DNA from 4 places in the Sporosarcina sp. FSL K6-2383 genome. Region 1 is predicted to be linked to each of the others. Evidence: riboswitches for the same ligand, from Rfam matches in the RefSeq annotation. Region 1 holds a riboswitch; each other region holds the start of a gene.
What was found. A riboswitch is a leader RNA that binds a small molecule or an ion and turns the genes downstream of it on or off. The one in region 1 is predicted to bind S-adenosylmethionine.
Positions count from the first base shown of each region.

Region 1 (4,193 bases):
TCGCTACTGCACGACCGCCCACGATTTCATTGAATTCCACGAAGTCTTGGATGAACGGATGATTAGGATTAAAGGAAATTTCCCCCGTGTTTCGAACATCGTAACGTTCCGTTTCAACACCATCGAATGTATACCCTTTTTCAGGAACATATCCTTCAAATCCGTTTAAATGCTCCATAAAATCTAAATGCCACCACGTACGTCTAAACTCGCCGTCCGTCACAAGCTCCAACCCAACTTCAATTTGTTTATCGACAACTCGTTTAATTTCCTGTGTTTCAACTTCACGTAATTGTTGTGCTGTAATCGCACCTTCTTTAAAATCTTTACGTGCTTGGTGCAAATTATCTGGACGTAGTAAACTTCCTACGTGATCCGCTCTGAATGGCGCTTTCGTTACAGTAGTTGATTGAGTTGTCATGTCTATTCCTTCTTTCTATTTTTAGTAGTCAATTTTGATTTTTTTATGATAAGAGCGCAAATGGGCGCTCCTATTTGCTTATCTTTGGACAGGCATTCAAATGAGCAGACCTGCTTGGTTTTGTTAGGACAGAGACACAAATGGGCAACCCTGTTTAGTTCGCTTGAGCAGAAACACGAATGAGCGGATCTGCTTGCTTTGTTTGAATAGGGACACGAGTGAGCAGCCCTTTTTTCATTATTATGGCAGTATCGCGAATGAGCGTACCGGGAATCCTGATGCTTTTTCTGGCTTCGGAACGATATTGAAAATGACTGCACCTTTAGCAGGCAGTTTATCTAAATTTGTTAATAATTCTATTTGGTAAGTATCTTGTTCTAGCACATAATATTCGCCTAGCAACGCTTGGTTCTTTTGAAAGTCGATGGCTGAATCTGTATCGAACGTTTCATGTCCAACTGCTTTCACCTGTCGTTCTTCGAATAAAAACTCCAAAGCATCAAGTCCCCAACCGGGTATGCGGTTATTGCCGTCGGCATCTTTATTACAAAAGGCCTCATTATCCGGCCAACGCTTGCTCCAATCTGTGCGCAGCGCGACGAAAGTACCTGCTTCAATTCGGCCATACTGCTCTTCAAATTTTAAAATATCTTCAACCGCTAATGTAAAATCATGATTAGTAGCGGATTCCTTTGATTTATCGATAACGATGAGTGGTAAAACTAACTCTTTCAAACCTAATTCATCCAAATATCTTGTATCACGCACAAAGTGAATGGGTGCATCGATATGCGTACCGTACTGTCCCGCAAATGTAAAGCTCTGTGCAAAAAATCCATCATCATGATCAAATAATGTTGTAAATTCAGCCGCATCAAAGGCTGAGAAATGGGGCGAGTCGGGTCCAAAAGTATGTGTTAAATCGACCCACTCTTTCTGTTTTAATAACGCAATTGCATTGATTAATTCATTCGACATAAACATTCCTCCTTATTTTATGAAGGTAACTTTAGTCTCCAGATAGAACAAAAAAACCTCTTCTATACTAAAAAGAAGAGGTTTTGGCATGATCGCTATTTGCTCTTCTTATCTTCAAGCTACAAGCATTACACTTGGCTTCTGGAATTAGCACAGTACTAAAAAAGTCTGTTGCTGAGGTATCAAAGGGCCAGTCCCTCCACCTCTCTGGATAAGAAAGTTACGTATTCAGTTGGTAAATAGTACAATACAGTCCTTTGAATAGAATGTCAACAGTAAAGATATAAAATTTTTAAAATTAACTAACTAATGTTGTAGATTTAGTGCTTCATTTCACTGCGTAATTTACGATGCTCGCGGCGTGCTGGCGCAGTTTCAAACAAACTCTTTTCAATTTCTGTTTCCGGATAAATTCCCAGTACAGGAGTTGGTTTATTATTTTCATCCATAGCAACCATCGTCAAAAATGACTCCGTCGTCAATTTCGTTTCACCTGTCAGTAAATTCATCGAATGAACGGACACAAATACTTCCATCGATGTACGCCCAGTTGATGTGACAAGTGCTTCGAGCTCTAACACATCACCGACACGCGCAGATGACATGAAATCAACTGAATCGATTGAAGCCGTAACGACTGCTGTATTCGAATGTTTCATTGCCGTAATTGCAGCAATTTCATCGATATAGGCAAGGACTCGTCCCCCAAAAATGGTTTGCAGATGGTTCGTATCGGGCGGCAAAACCAGCTTTGTCTGGATGGTGCGCGATTGGCCCATAGGTCTATTTTTTTTCATATTACTCTCTCCCCCTGTTTTTTATGAATAAAGGGAACTTTTCCCGTATCTATTCCGTAAATATAGTATACACCTATTGGAGGAATTTCAATGACGACTTTTATCGAAAAACACTATGAAAGAATTACTTGGTTCTTCCTAATAATCGGTTTCATTTTACTATTTACTGCAAGTGATTACGTATCACTTGTGTTATTTTTCTATCTACTTGTGAGAGCCATAAAGTTTCGAACAACGATTCGAAAAACGCTTCAGAATACACCGCGAAGTACGATGTTTATATATGCACTCGGTATGATTGTACTGATTGCTGCGCTAGTAGTCGTCATGTGGTTTTCAAGTAGTTTCGTTCAAAAACATACGATCCCTGGCTTCTTGCAGTATATTTACGTCGCCATTGTCTTAGTTGGATCCATGTTCTTTTATACTTGGTTTATGGATTTCTTGGTAAAAGTATGGAATAAGAAAAAGTCATCGAAGTAAAATCCAAAGAGGACATCTCCTATTGGAGTGTCCTCTTACACCATTCCCGCCAGTAGCGCATAAACACGCTTCATCTCTTCCTGCATCTTCCACTGATCGACCGCGAGCCATCGACAATGAATTGCATTCCCTTCAAGCCGCGTCATGCCAGCCTTCAGCCCTTCTTCAACTCGCAACGTTTCCTGCAATGCACGCACATCAACATTAACGACATTCGGAGAAACAAGCCAAATGGAGCCGACATACATCGCGCCTTCAAGGAGGCCAATCCCACCTAGCTCAGCATCACGCGGCGCAAAATGTAGCGAGTCAAAAGCAATTAACTCATCCTCTACGAAAATCTTAAAATTCGACCGAAATGATTGATAATCAAAAATCTCACCGCGTTTTTCACGCCCCGGCGCAACAATTTCACCCCATAATACCGTTGCATCACACGCGACGCGCAACGTTGTATTCACTTGAAACTTCGCGTCAACAAACGGAATCAGCACCTCGGGCATCCACTCCAAACGTGAACGTTCCGCAAGGTCGACCTCAATTGTAAAATGACAAGTATCCCCCGTATGCGACGGATAGATTTTCAACGCCGATTGCTGCGTCAACCGCACTCGACTATCCGGCCCAAGTTTCACCGTAATATCATTGCGATCTCCCGACACCATCCCACCAGACGACTCCATAATATAGACCGTTGCAGTCGGGTCTTTTCCTTCGTATAATTCCCGACTGGCCTTCAATGGAGGCTGCTGGTAAACATGCGGCATCCGTGTATATCCTCTTCTTAGTTCGAATGCCATGTCCAATTTTCCATGATGGATAGCGCGGGATGGATTAAGCACCCGCACCCTCTAGTAGCATACTATGCTTGATCCAATCGACCACTTTATCAACATTTTTCTGTGTTCGTACATCTGTGAATATATATGGACGACCATTACGCATTTTCTTCGTGTCACTATCCATAATCTCAAGATCCACCCCAACATACGGAGCCAAATCCGTTTTATTAATTAATAAAAGATCAGATCGCGTCAACGCAGGTCCGCCTTTTCGTGGAATATCCTGACCTTCTGCAACATCGATGACATAAATATAGCCATCCACAAGCTCAGGACTAAACGTAGCAGACAAGTTATCTCCGCCACTCTCAACAAAAATAATGTCTAGATCAGCAAAACGACTTTTCAGCTCATCAATTGCTGCAAAGTTCATCGAAGCATCTTCACGAATGGCTGTATGCGGGCAACCACCCGTTTCAACGCCCAAAATACGGTTCTCTTCAAGCACACCGCTATTTATTAAAAATTGAGCATCTTCACGTGTGTAAATATCATTCGTAATGACCGCCACGTTATAGTCTTTATGCATCACACGTGTCAGTTGGTCGACGAGCGAAGTTTTGCCCGATCCAACTGGACCACCGATACCAATACGTACTGGTTTCATTAACATAACCCCTTCCAAATCAAGAAATAAATAGCCTTGAAAACAAATATTCATGCCTCATCGAA
Region 1 covers NZ_CP152017.1:361,030-365,222, forward strand. The annotation lists gene MKZ10_RS01965 (5-methyltetrahydropteroyltriglutamate--homocysteine S-methyltransferase) at 1-421, opposite strand, end outside; gene MKZ10_RS01970 (cyclase family protein) at 662-1,399, opposite strand; SAM riboswitch class I at 1,505-1,617, opposite strand; gene MKZ10_RS01975 (acyl-CoA thioesterase) at 1,720-2,196, opposite strand; gene MKZ10_RS01980 (hypothetical protein) at 2,287-2,679, shown strand; gene MKZ10_RS01985 (urease accessory protein UreD) at 2,715-3,479, opposite strand; gene ureG (urease accessory protein UreG) at 3,514-4,128, opposite strand; gene MKZ10_RS01995 (urease accessory protein UreF) at 4,148-4,193, opposite strand, start outside.

Region 2 (4,193 bases), 850 kb from region 1:
GCATTTGAAGATATTGAAAGAGATGCAAAAGAAACACTATTTGCAGCAGTCGATGGCGACAACCAGCGCATGATGGTTTCTGCACTACGCAAATTGACACGCTCAAATCCATATAACATCATCGCGAAAAAACGTGAGGCTTCGGTGAAATTGATTGAAGCTGAAAAGTACATCGTTTAATCGTATACAAATCATCCAGGTGCCAATAGGTGTCTGGATGATTTTCTGTTATAATTGCGATAATGGAGGTGTTGGATATGGGACTTACATATTACGGATATCCGAAATGTAGCACGTGTAGAAAAGCAAAGGCTTGGCTTGCAGCGAACGATTTGAATTTTCAAGAGGTCAATATTGCTGAAGCTCCCCCTTCGGCAGAGGAACTAAGTAAAATCATTACAACGTCCGGACTAGAATTGAAGAAGTTTTTCAATGTCAGTGGGATGAAATACAGAGAACTTAATTTGAAAGACAAACTACCGGAAATGTCAGATGATGAGAAAATTAGTTTACTTGCATCAGATGGTATGTTGATAAAAAGGCCACTTGTTTTCGGCGATGATAAAGTGACAGTTGGATTCAAGGAAGAGGAATTTGAAAACGTTTGGACAAAGTGATTCCTTCCTTGTTTTTATGAACTAAATATGCGAATATTGAAGTGAATGAAATTATATATTTGGAGGGGTTACGGAATGAGCACACCAAAAGATCTGCGTTATTCTGAAGAGCATGAATGGGTAAAAGAAGAAGGCGGTAACTACCGTATTGGAATTACACATTTTGCACAATCTGAACTTGGCGATATCGTTTTCGTTGAACTTCCATCTGTAGGTGACGACATCAAAGCAGACGAGCCTTTCGGAAGCGTTGAATCCGTTAAGACAGTATCGGAACTTTATGCACCAATTAGCGGTAAAGTAATTGAAGTAAACGAAGGTCTAGAAGATAGCCCTGAATTCGTGAATGAATCTCCATACGAAAATGCATGGATGATTGTTGTTGAACCATCTGATGCATCTGAATTGGATGCATTAATGTCCGCTGAAGCATACGAAAAAATGACAGTCGGAGAATAATGTAATCTAACTAAACGCCGGTCTTATCACGGCGTTTTTTTGAACCATAAAAAATGAAGCGTGGGAGGATCCTTTGTGCTATATGACAGAGTGATTGTTGTTGAAGGGGGCCAAGATAGAAAACGTCTTGCACGAATTCTGGCTGAGTCCGTTGATATCATTTGTACGAACGGGACAGTTAGCTCCTATCGGCTGGAAGAATTACTGGAACCTTATGAACAACATGAGCTGTATGTCTTTGTCGATGCGGATGAATCAGGTGAGCAGATTCGAACATTAGTCAAAAGGGGATTCCCTAACGCGATTCATTTATATACAGAAAAAGTTTATAAGGAAGTGGAAACGACTCCATACAAAGTGCTTGCAACAATATTACTGGATGCAAATTTTAACATACACCCCGAATTTTTGACTTGATTCGGCAGGAAGCCCAAATTCCCTGCCGAATCAAGTCAAGCCTCCGGTGGATGTCACAAATTTTGAAGGGAGTTAATTGCAGGCAGTCTAAGTTCGCGACGTCCTGTCGCAACGACTGCATACCCACGTCCTGTGGGCACAATTCAAAATTTGGACGCAATTACGCCGAGGCGTAATTGATTATAAAAGGATGGTTTATAAACAATGGAAACATGGACACGTGAACAATGGGAAGCAACTGTGAAAGAGTCAGACGTTGCGGTATATTATCTCTATACACCGATGTGTGGGACCTGTGCTGTCGCATCGAAAATGATGGAAGTTGTGTCAGTAATGAAGCCAGACTTACCAATTGGGAAAGCGGATTTGAATTACGTACAAGACTTGGCGATGGATTATGAAATCGAAAGTGTTCCTTGCTTACTCATTCAAAAGGATGGCGTTGTGCAGCATAAAATCTATGCATTTCAGTCAGTTCCTTATCTACTTGAAAAAATAAGTTGACATAGTTTGAGAAGCTATGCTATACTTCGTTTTAACATTTAATTGAATAGGTCGCTCTTATTAAGAGAGGTGGAGGGATAGTGCCCTTTGAAGCCCGGCAACCGTCACGAAAGTGAAATGGTGCCAAATCACACAAAGCATTTGCTTTGGGAGATGAGAGATTGGACGAACGTTTATTTATGATAACGTCAAGCCTTTCTGCCCGTCTGCAGGAAGGCTTTTTTATATTTTCGGCTTTATATTATCAACATAGTGTAAAGAAAATGATCCAGAGGTGAAAGAAATGATTCATTTATCAAATATAAATAAACGATACGGTGATGGATCAGCTAGTATTACAGCTGTCAAAGATGTATCGCTTGAAATTGCTGATGGCGAGATTTTCGGAGTCATTGGTTATAGTGGGGCAGGAAAAAGTACGCTAATTCGCTTGCTGAATGGTCTTGAAATGCCTACATCTGGCACTGTGCAGATTGGGAAGTTAGAAATTTCAGCTATCAAGGGAAAAGAACTAAGGGAAGCACGACAAAAAGTAAGTATGATTTTCCAACATTTCAACTTACTATGGTCTAGAACTGTTAAAGAAAATATCGCTTTTCCGCTGGAAATCGCAGGAGTACGAAAAGTAGACCGTGAAAAGAAAGTGACAGAGCTGATTGAACTTGTAGGTTTGGCTGGTCGTGAAAATGCCTATCCATCCGAATTATCAGGCGGTCAAAAGCAGCGTGTGGGAATCGCCCGCGCGCTGGCAAATGACCCAGAAGTTCTGTTATGTGATGAAGCAACTTCAGCCCTTGATCCAGAGACAACAGATTCAATTCTCGATCTTCTAACGGGTATTAACGAACGATTAGGCTTGACGATTGTGTTGATCACACATGAAATGCACGTCATTCGTAAAATTTGCCATCGGGTTGCAGTCATGGAAGCGGGCGAAGTTGTCGAGTTGGGAGATGTCCTAGAAGTATTCCAATCACCGCAAGCGCCGATTACGAAACGATTTGTTTCTCAAATAACGGAGCCGGTAGAAGTGAAGCAGGCATTGGCGCATATTAAAGAAGAGGTATCTTCTGGTACGCTTATCAAGCTTGTATTTGTAGGGGAACGGACAGAACAGCCCGTTTTGGCAGGCCTGATACGTAAATTTGATGTAGATGTGAACATCGTTCAGGGGAATATTTCACATACGCATGGCGGGGCATACGGTTCGTTAATCCTTCAGCTTGTGGGAGATGAGGGGACCATTAAAGAAGCCATTCGTTATCTTCATGAAAAAGATGTGCAGACAGAGGTGATTAGTAATGATTGAAACCCTATTTCCGAATGTGGACTGGCCGAAAATGTGGGAAGCAACAGTTGAAACTATTTATATGACAGTATTATCTACATTTTTTACGTTAGTAATCGGATTAGTGCTAGGTGTCCTTCTGTTCCTTTCAAGCCCTGGACAGCTGTGGGCCAATAAGTTCGCCAATATTGTGACGGGGGCATTCGTCAATATTTTTAGGTCGATACCTTTTATTATATTAATTATTTTACTGATTCCCTTTACGAAGTTCCTACTAGGGACGATACGTGGACCTGATGCAGCATTGCCTGCACTTATTATTGGAGCAGCTCCTTTCTATGGAAGAATGGTATTAATTGCACTTCAGGAAATTGATAAAGGCGTCATCGAAGCTGCCAAGTCGATGGGAGCGAAAACGCGCACAATTATATTCAAAGTTCTATTACCTGAGTCGATGCCTGCGCTTGTTTCGGGCATTACTGTCACATCTATTGCACTCGTCGGCTATACGGCAATGGCGGGAATCATTGGAGCAGGTGGTCTTGGAACGCTAGCGTTTTTAGATGGATTCCAGCGCAACCGTGGAGACGTTACGCTTGCAGCAACGATTATCATCTTAATTATTGTTTTTATCATTCAATTCATTGGTGACTTCGCTGTGAAAAAATTAGACAAGCGGTAACTTACTATTGGGAACAACAGGCATTGCCTGTTTTATAAAACAACAAAGAAAAAGGGGAGTACACAACATGAAAAAGTTATTAACAGGTATTTTATTTGCAGTGCTTGTATTGGCGCTTGCGGCATGTGGAGCAAAAACAGTTGAGGACGATAAAACAACTGGAAGTGGTAGTGAAGATATAGGTGAAGTGGAAGTAACAACACTCAAAATTGGCGCGTCAAACGTA
Region 2 covers NZ_CP152017.1:3,182,417-3,186,609, reverse strand. The annotation lists gene MKZ10_RS16130 (acyl-CoA dehydrogenase family protein) at 1-180, shown strand, start outside; gene MKZ10_RS16125 (arsenate reductase family protein) at 258-617, shown strand; gene gcvH (glycine cleavage system protein GcvH) at 693-1,076, shown strand; gene MKZ10_RS16115 (toprim domain-containing protein) at 1,152-1,493, shown strand; gene MKZ10_RS16110 (thioredoxin family protein) at 1,698-1,997, shown strand; SAM riboswitch class I at 2,052-2,157, shown strand; gene MKZ10_RS16105 (methionine ABC transporter ATP-binding protein) at 2,281-3,306, shown strand; gene MKZ10_RS16100 (methionine ABC transporter permease) at 3,299-3,967, shown strand; gene MKZ10_RS16095 (MetQ/NlpA family ABC transporter substrate-binding protein) at 4,035-4,193, shown strand, end outside.
Region 2: another riboswitch for S-adenosylmethionine. It lies ahead of MKZ10_RS16105 (methionine ABC transporter ATP-binding protein); the one in region 1 lies ahead of MKZ10_RS01970 (cyclase family protein).

Region 3 (4,193 bases), 120 kb from region 1:
TATCTTTGACTTAATTGTACATGACGCACCGATTAATCTGCAATTGAAAAGCACTGCAACTCGTAGTATCGACATGTTTGGCTATCATTTAATCATCATACAAAAACGGAGTACACGAGAAATCTCTCTGTACTCCGTTACCTAATTATTTCATACTGTTATTCGTCAAGGCTTTCACCGGTAAGAAAAGCTCACCTGTCTCTATATACGTAATCGCCAATTGATCGCCTTCTTGAATGTAAATTGCAAGTGGCACCATTTCAGATGACACGCTAAAGTTCCGTCCATCAGCAGCCAAAAACGACACTAATGTAAAGTCACCGACACGTTCTTTGAAAACACGCACGACAGTCACCGACGTTTGCGCCTCTTCAGCGCCCGAACTACCATCGACAGTACTGCCTCCGCGTTGAAGTGCTGTTTTATACAATTTCAATGCTTCGTTCGGAGTATTTCCATACACCGAAATTTCCGGATTTGCTGCAGATACGATGAAATAATTTTGCAAAAATCCGTTTGAATCGAGCACCGGAGTCAACCAGCTGGCTTCCCCGTAGAAGTTGTACAGCACCGGCATTTCACCGGACCATTTCTTTTCGATGAATTTCTTTTCAATGATTTGAAGTGCCCCTTGCGAATCCATATAGGACTCCTCCAGATTGCCCGTATAATACGTTGCTTCACCCGTCCGACCATCCGTCAAGGCATAACCAAGCATCGAATCGACGCCTTCTTTCGGACTTGTAAAATCAGTGAAGTAAAACATATGACCATTCTCGTCAAAAATCGGACTCACATTAGCTTCGGTCCCTTCATCTGACGGCAATTTCACATCTTTTTTCCCGAATACCGAATTCCAGAATCCGTGAACATAGTTACCAAAATAACTATTTTGTAAACTAACTGCTTCAGGCGAAACAGCACCATCGATAAATGCAGGTACATCCGCAAGTGCATATTTCGCCATCTCTCCCGTCGCCGGATCAACCACTACAATCCCTTGAACATCAAAGCCGTTGCGTGCCGTAATAAAGTTCCCGTATGAGCGGATATAATAAGGCACTCCTTCATTATCAATTTCTAGCTGGACATCCCCGTAGAAAATGAGATTCGGCATTTCCATCCGCATATGACGCTCCACTTGCTTGTGGAAAAACGATGAAGGCGTATAAGTCATTTCAACCTTCACGAATTTCGGATTATCTGCCGAATCAGTCGCACTCATTGTGAAATACCCAGGTGTTGTTTTCCCAGCCCACCACTTGAAAAGACCCGAAAATTCAACAGGTGCGATGTAGACAAAATCATCGCCAACTTTTTGAATTTGTAAATTGCCTAATTCATAATAACTCGTATTCGGTACTTGACCGAACGCTTTCTTCATCTTGTTACGTGCAAACTTCGGCGGCACACTTGCCGGTGTTTTCGTTTCATCAAACGCTTTGATTTCCACCTGCTGATCCATCTCGACAGCCTTGTATTTCTGATCTGCGTTGAATAAAGGCGCGCTGAGGATATAAGCACCGAAAGCAATTGCTCCTAGTAATAAGACAATCTTAAATTTGCGGTCTTTACTCCCCGCAACAACTGCGCCCAATAAAGTGACCACGAGTAGCGGACCCCATAATGACGTCCAGTTGCGATCCATATTGGTTAGATAATAAAAGGCAAACACGAGTATTGTACTTACAACAGCAGTGCTAGCCACAGCCGCGACCTTGTTAAAAGAAACCGGCTCTTTCGTCTCCTTTTTGTTCAACACAAACGGGACAATAATTAAACTTGACACAATCCCTGTAATGATTGAGAAGATAAGTAAATTAATCATCTAAAACACTCTTTTCTATAGCAAAGATTTTTTTCACATATCTCTTATACGATTAGACTATAGAATCGTTTCACTTTTCACGAAAAAACCACCAGCAAAATTCGCTAGCGGTCTCTTTTCATTTATTCTTCTCTTCATCTTTTGGAAATAAAAAGTAAGCTAAAATTCCACTGACGGCCATTGCACCTAGCGTAATATAAATGCGAGACATAGGCGGGACCTCTTGGTGGTTCTTGTTCAACATCATAATACTAACCGTCCCGACAATCATCATGATGGGAATAATATATTTAAATGCTCTCAACTCGTTCACCTTCTGTTTGTCATATTATCTTCATCTTACCATAGACTTTCTAGCTTTCTACAAAGGATTGCTTGACGGAAGCAAATTATAACGTTATGATAATTTCAATTATTCAACTTTATCCAGCGAGGGTTTGCCTCCGGCGGATTTCACAATTTCATAATTATTCTTATCAAGAGAAGCAGAGGGAACTGGCCCTATGAAGCTTCAGCAACCTGCCTATATGGACTGGTGCTAATTCCAGAAGAATCCCCGTGGTTCTGAAGATGAGAAGGGACAACTACGTAAACTCGTAAAGCCTTCTTTATTTGAAGGCTTTTTTTATTTTCTTAAAAGCTACAAAATAATTGATGTAAAGAGAGAGTGATGAGCTATGCCGAGACACCCTATTGAAGAACAACTACAGAAAAGAATACTTATTATGGATGGCGCAATGGGAACCATGCTACAAAATGCCAACCTTTCTGCCGAGGATTTCGGTGGTGAAGAATACGATGGCTGTAATGAGTATTTAAATATCGTAAAGCCCGATGTCCTAAATCGCATTCACCGCGAATATTTGGAGGCTGGCGCAGATATCATCTCCACAAACACATTTGGCGGAACACCCATTGTTCTCGATGACTATGATTTGGGTGAACGAGCACATGATATTAACTTCCATGCTGCGCAAATAGCTAAAAAGTGTGCGGAAGACTTTTCTACACCTGAATGGCCGCGTTTCGTTGCAGGTGCAATGGGCCCAACGACCAAAACATTATCCGTTACAGGCGGAGCTACATTTGATGGCCTGACACAGGACTTTTATATACAAGCAAAAGCATTGATCGAAGGCGGCTGTGATTTGCTATTGATGGAAACGAGCCAGGATATGTTGAATGTCAAAGCCGGCACATTAGGGATCAAGCGTGCATTTGAGGAAACAGGACTAGAATTACCTGTTATGATTTCTGGAACAATTGAGCCAATGGGAACAACATTAGCTGGTCAAAGCATTGAATCATTTTATATTTCAATCGAGCATATAAAACCACTATCTGTTGGCCTGAACTGTGCAACAGGTCCGGAGTTCATGACAGACCACCTTCGCTCACTATCAGACCTAGCCACAAGTTATGTCAGTTGTTACCCAAATGCTGGGCTTCCAGACGAGGAAGGTCATTACCATGAATCACCTGAGTCTCTCTCTAAAAAACTACAAGGCTTTGCTGATAAAGGTTGGTTAAATATCGTAGGGGGCTGTTGCGGAACAACACCTGAGCATATCCGTGCGATTCGTGAAGTAGTCGCTGATAAAAAGCCGCGCCAAGGTCCCGAAACGATTCACGGTCATGTCGTATCGGGTATTGAACCAATACTGTATGACGACTCTATGCGTCCGCTATTAATTGGCGAACGAACAAATGTTATCGGGTCTCGGAAATTCAAACAGCTAATCGTTGACGGCAAATTTGAAGAAGCATCCGAAATTGCGCGTGCACAAGTAAAAGGTGGCGCACACGTCATTGATATTTGTCTAGCTAATCCAGATCGTGACGAGTTAGAGGATGTCACAAAATTCATGAAGGAAGTTGTCAAAAAAGTGAAAGTGCCTCTCGTCATTGATTCCACAGACGAGAAGGTTATTGAAGAAGCATTAAAATATTCACAAGGGAAAGTCATCATTAACTCCATCAACTTGGAGGATGGCGAAGACCGCTACGATGCTGTAATGCCACTTGTCAAAAAGTTTGGTGCAGCTGTCGTTGTTGGGACAATCGACGAACCTGGAATGGCGGTTACGCGTGAACGGAAACTCGAAGTTGCAGAGCGTTCTTATGATCTTCTTGTCAATAAATGGGGACTATCGCCAGAAGATATCATTTTCGATCCACTTGTTTTCCCAGTCGGTACAGGAGACGAGCAATACATCGGGTCTGCCGTAGAAACGATTGAAGGTATTCGTCTCATTAAAGAAAAGTTACCACGCGCCTTGACGATTCTCGGTGTCAGTAACGTGTCATTCGGTCTGCCCCCTGTCGGCCGTGAAGTATTGAATGCTGTGTATTTATATCACTGTAC
Region 3 covers NZ_CP152017.1:242,124-246,316, forward strand. The annotation lists gene MKZ10_RS01390 (hypothetical protein) at 146-1,828, opposite strand; gene MKZ10_RS01395 (histidine kinase) at 1,947-2,132, opposite strand; SAM riboswitch class I at 2,299-2,405, shown strand; gene metH (methionine synthase) at 2,506-4,193, shown strand, end outside.
Region 3: another riboswitch for S-adenosylmethionine. It lies ahead of metH (methionine synthase); the one in region 1 lies ahead of MKZ10_RS01970 (cyclase family protein).

Region 4 (4,193 bases), 390 kb from region 1:
CTGCGACAAAATCCGATACATCTTTTTCCTTGCGTGGAAAAGCCATTCGAATTCCCCCTAGTGTTTATTTTCATCATGCCCTCAATCAATTAAAAAAATGCTTAGGTCAAACCCTAAGCGTGGCATAAAAGACGAAACACAACTCAACGAAAATGATAGATCACAAGTTGTCTACTAACTAGTATACCATATTTTGACGAAATTTGCAGAAATGCTGTTTCCGTCAGATTCAGAGTGCCTTCCATTTTGTAGTCAACGCTAATAATTTAAATCTTTCATTGACAATCATTTCTTTTTAAACACTGCTGAAACTCGCTTCTCACTACCTTCTTTCATCCGTTGGAAATTTTCGATATGCTTCCAAATCGCAAGTATGAATAATACAATTGCGATGACGATGGGCCAGTAACCTTCTGACCAAAATGCCAAGGTCAAGAATGTCACGTACAACATCAAAACGCCAAACACCAGAAAGTTAGTCGTAAGTGCTACGACTACTAACAACGCAAAACCAACGAGACCGAAACGCCAATCGAGTGCGAGTAGAACGCCGATAACTGTAGCAGTTCCTTTGCCGCCGTTGAACTGCATGTAAAACGGAAAGTTATGTCCAGCGACTGTTGCGGCACCTACCAAAAAGAGTAGTAATGCGACATCATTTCCCGGCAATTCCGCATTCACAGAAAAAAAGTGTACAAGTAGTACAGCCAGCGCACCTTTTCCAATATCAATCGCTGCTACAAGAGCACCAAACTTTTTCCCTAACACAATCGTAGCATTCGAAGCACCTGCATTTTTGACCCCAGTTTCTTTTAAATTAACTCCTGAAATCTTCGTTGCAACAACCGAGCCGTGTAAGCATCCGATTAAATATCCACACAGTAGCACTCCTATAACCCACAACCACATACCAATTCCCCCAAACTAGTGAAATTACTCTATTGATTCCGTCTGCTCTCCAGCAGGAGGCATCCCAAAGCGCCAAGCGTTGTTGGTAAGATTCATTATTTCAACTTGTATAATCGTTATTATAACATCTTAGAGTAAATGTAAGTTTCTGAAAAAACTTTCAATAAACACTTGACATTGTATTAAGAATTCGCCTATACTACTTCACAAGATGGAAAACTAAATCAATCAAACTCTTATCAAGAGCGGCGGAGGGACTAGGCCCTGCGATGCCCGGCAACCGGCAAGTGACTAACTTGCACAGGTGCTACTTCCTACAGATTCGTGTAAACGGTCTGAAAGATAAGAGGAGGAATAAGCGAAAGCGTAACCCTCTTCTTAGCGTTAAGCGAAGGGGGTTATTTTTTATTCCTAAAAGAATATCCCCGACGCCTCCGCACGTATTCAAAAAATATCCATCTAAAAAACTACTGGAGGTAATGACAATGACAAAACTTCAACCCGAAACACTTCTTCTACATGGTGGCCAAGAGCCAGACCCGGTGACAGGATCACGCGCGGTGCCGATTCATAGAACAACCTCTTTCGTATTCCGTGACACAGAACATGCACAAAATTTGTTCGCTTTGAAGGAAGCGGGTAATATTTATTCTCGTATTATGAATCCAACGGTCGACGTTTTTGAAAAGCGTGTAGCTCTATTGGAAGGTGGAACGGCGGCAGTTGCATTATCATCAGGAATGGCAGCTATTGCGTTTTCGATTTTAAATATAGCAGGTGCTGGCGATGAAATCGTAGCTGCGAGTAATTTGTACGGAGGTACTTATAATTTATTCGCAGTATCACTGCCACGCTATGGCATTAACGTAAAATTTGTGGATGCGACGGACCCTGAAAACTTCCGTGCAGCCATTACAGATAAAACAAAAGCGATTTTTGCTGAAACAATTGGTAATCCAAGCCTTCATGTGCTTGATATTGAAGCAGTTGCGAATATCGCACATGACAATGGAATTCCACTACTTATTGATAATACATTCCCATCACCTTATGGTTCGAACCCTATTGATTTTGGGGCAGACGTTGTTATTCATTCTGCAACGAAATGGATTGGTGGACATGGAACGTCTATCGGGGGTGTCGCGATTGACTCTGGGAAATTTGATTGGACACAAGGAAGATTCCCTGGTTTCACAGAGCCAGATGAAACGTACCATGGTATTCGTTATGGTATTGATGCAGCGGGTGCAGCATTTGCGACGAAGTTACGCGTTCAAGCGCTTCGTGATTTCGGACCATGCTTGAGTCCGGATAATGCATTTGCTTTCTTACAAGGACTTGAAACATTACATTTACGTGTGGAAAAACATAATGCCAATGCGCTTAAAGTGGCAGATTATTTGAAGCAACATCCGTCAGTGGAGTGGGTAACGTATACGGGTCTTGAAAATCATCCTTCAGCTAACAATGCGAAAAAATATTTGAAAAATGGTTTTGGTTCAATTATCGTCTTCGGTATTAAAGGTGGACGCGAAGCGGGTCGTAACTTGATCGATAATGTTAACATTTGGTCGCATGTTGCGAACGTTGGAGATGCAAAATCACTTATTATTCATCCGGCTTCAACAACGCATCAGCAGCTATCCGCAGAGGGACTTGAAGAAGCTGGCGTCAAAGAAGAATTGATCCGCCTATCAGTTGGACTGGAAGCGGTAGAAGATATTATCGCGGATCTTGCACAGGCCATTGATAAGGCAGTTCCAGTCAAAGCATAAAATTATACCCGATAAAATAACAAGGAGCGTGACGGGCATGGGGACAGGATTTGTGAACATTGGAAGCTTACAATTGGAGTCGGGCATTATGCTAGAAAATGTTCAGCTAGCCTATGAAAGAATAGGTAGACCAGAGGCACAAACTGTCCTTATTTGCCACGCATTGACGGGAAATCATGAAACCATTGGAACGGATAAAAATCCAGGCTGGTGGAGTGGCCTTGTAGGTCAAGGGAAAAGTATCGATACCAATCAATTCTCGGTCATCTCGTTCAATGTGCTTGGAGGATGTGATGGATCGACGGGACCGTCATCTATCAATCCATCTACCGGGGCACCTTATGACGAGTTATTTCCAGAAGTGACCATTCGGGATATGGTACATGCGGAGCGCAAAGCGCTAACGGTACTAGGAGTAGATCGACTACGCGCGGTGATTGGTGCTTCGCTTGGTGGTATGCGAGTCTTAGAATGGGGTATTTTATATGCAGATGATATGGATGTACTCGTACCGATTGCAGCTACACCAACGCTAAGTGCGTATGGGGTTGGCTTGCAGGCGATAGGTAGTGATATAGGTTTCGGCAATGATGTGTATACAGGACCAGCTTTAGTAAAACACTTTGATCCGAATAGTTATTACACACTGCTCGGTGCTATGAATACCCATGATATTGGTCGTGGACGTGGAGGCATCGCGAACGCTTCTCGCCAATTCTCTGCAAAAGTAGTGGCATTCGCATTTACGAATGATTTGATTTATCCAACGGAAGAGATTCAGGCGTTTGCACATCTTGTTGAAGATTCAAGCTATGTTCTCGTCAATACACAATCCGAGCAGGATGGATTTTTAACTGAATTCGACAAATGGGGACTTATTATTAAGCAATTCATGGAGGTGGCGGTATGCCGTCAATCAAAGTCGCTATACTCGGTTTCGGCACTGTAGGCGAAGGGATTTATAGGATTTTAAATGAAAGAAAAGAAGAGATTCGGCAAGAAACGGGGCATACGATTGACATCGTGTCTATCCTTGTGCGTGATAAGTCGAAAGAACGTCGTGTAACAGTTGGGACAGTCATTACAACTGATGTCCAAGAGATTTTGTTGAATCCGGACATCGACGTCATTTTTGAAGCAATTGTTGGTGAAGAACCGGCATTTAGCTATTTAATAGAAGCAATTGACAAAGGCTATCATGTCATTACTGCCAATAAAGCGATGTTTGCCAAACATGGCCCCGCGCTCGTCAAACATGCGGAAGCCCATGGTGTTCAAGCGCGCTATGAAGCAACCACAGCAGGCGGCGTACCGATTATCCGGACGATTACGAGCTTGTTGCCGGCAGATCGTGTGCGACGTATTCGAGGAATTTTGAATGGCACATCGAATTTCATCCTGACGAAAATGCGAGAGGAAGAAATTCCATTTAAAGCCGCATTGCATGAAGCACAGCAATTAGGCTATGCGGAAGCTGATCCGACAGATGATGTAAGTGGAATGGATGCG
Region 4 covers NZ_CP152017.1:746,094-750,286, forward strand. The annotation lists gene MKZ10_RS03960 (DUF2187 family protein) at 1-46, opposite strand, end outside; gene MKZ10_RS03965 (glycerol-3-phosphate acyltransferase) at 286-909, opposite strand; SAM riboswitch class I at 1,143-1,258, shown strand; gene MKZ10_RS03970 (O-acetylhomoserine aminocarboxypropyltransferase/cysteine synthase family protein) at 1,395-2,684, shown strand; gene MKZ10_RS03975 (alpha/beta fold hydrolase) at 2,722-3,633, shown strand; gene MKZ10_RS03980 (homoserine dehydrogenase) at 3,591-4,193, shown strand, end outside.
Region 4: another riboswitch for S-adenosylmethionine. It lies ahead of MKZ10_RS03970 (O-acetylhomoserine aminocarboxypropyltransferase/cysteine synthase family protein); the one in region 1 lies ahead of MKZ10_RS01970 (cyclase family protein).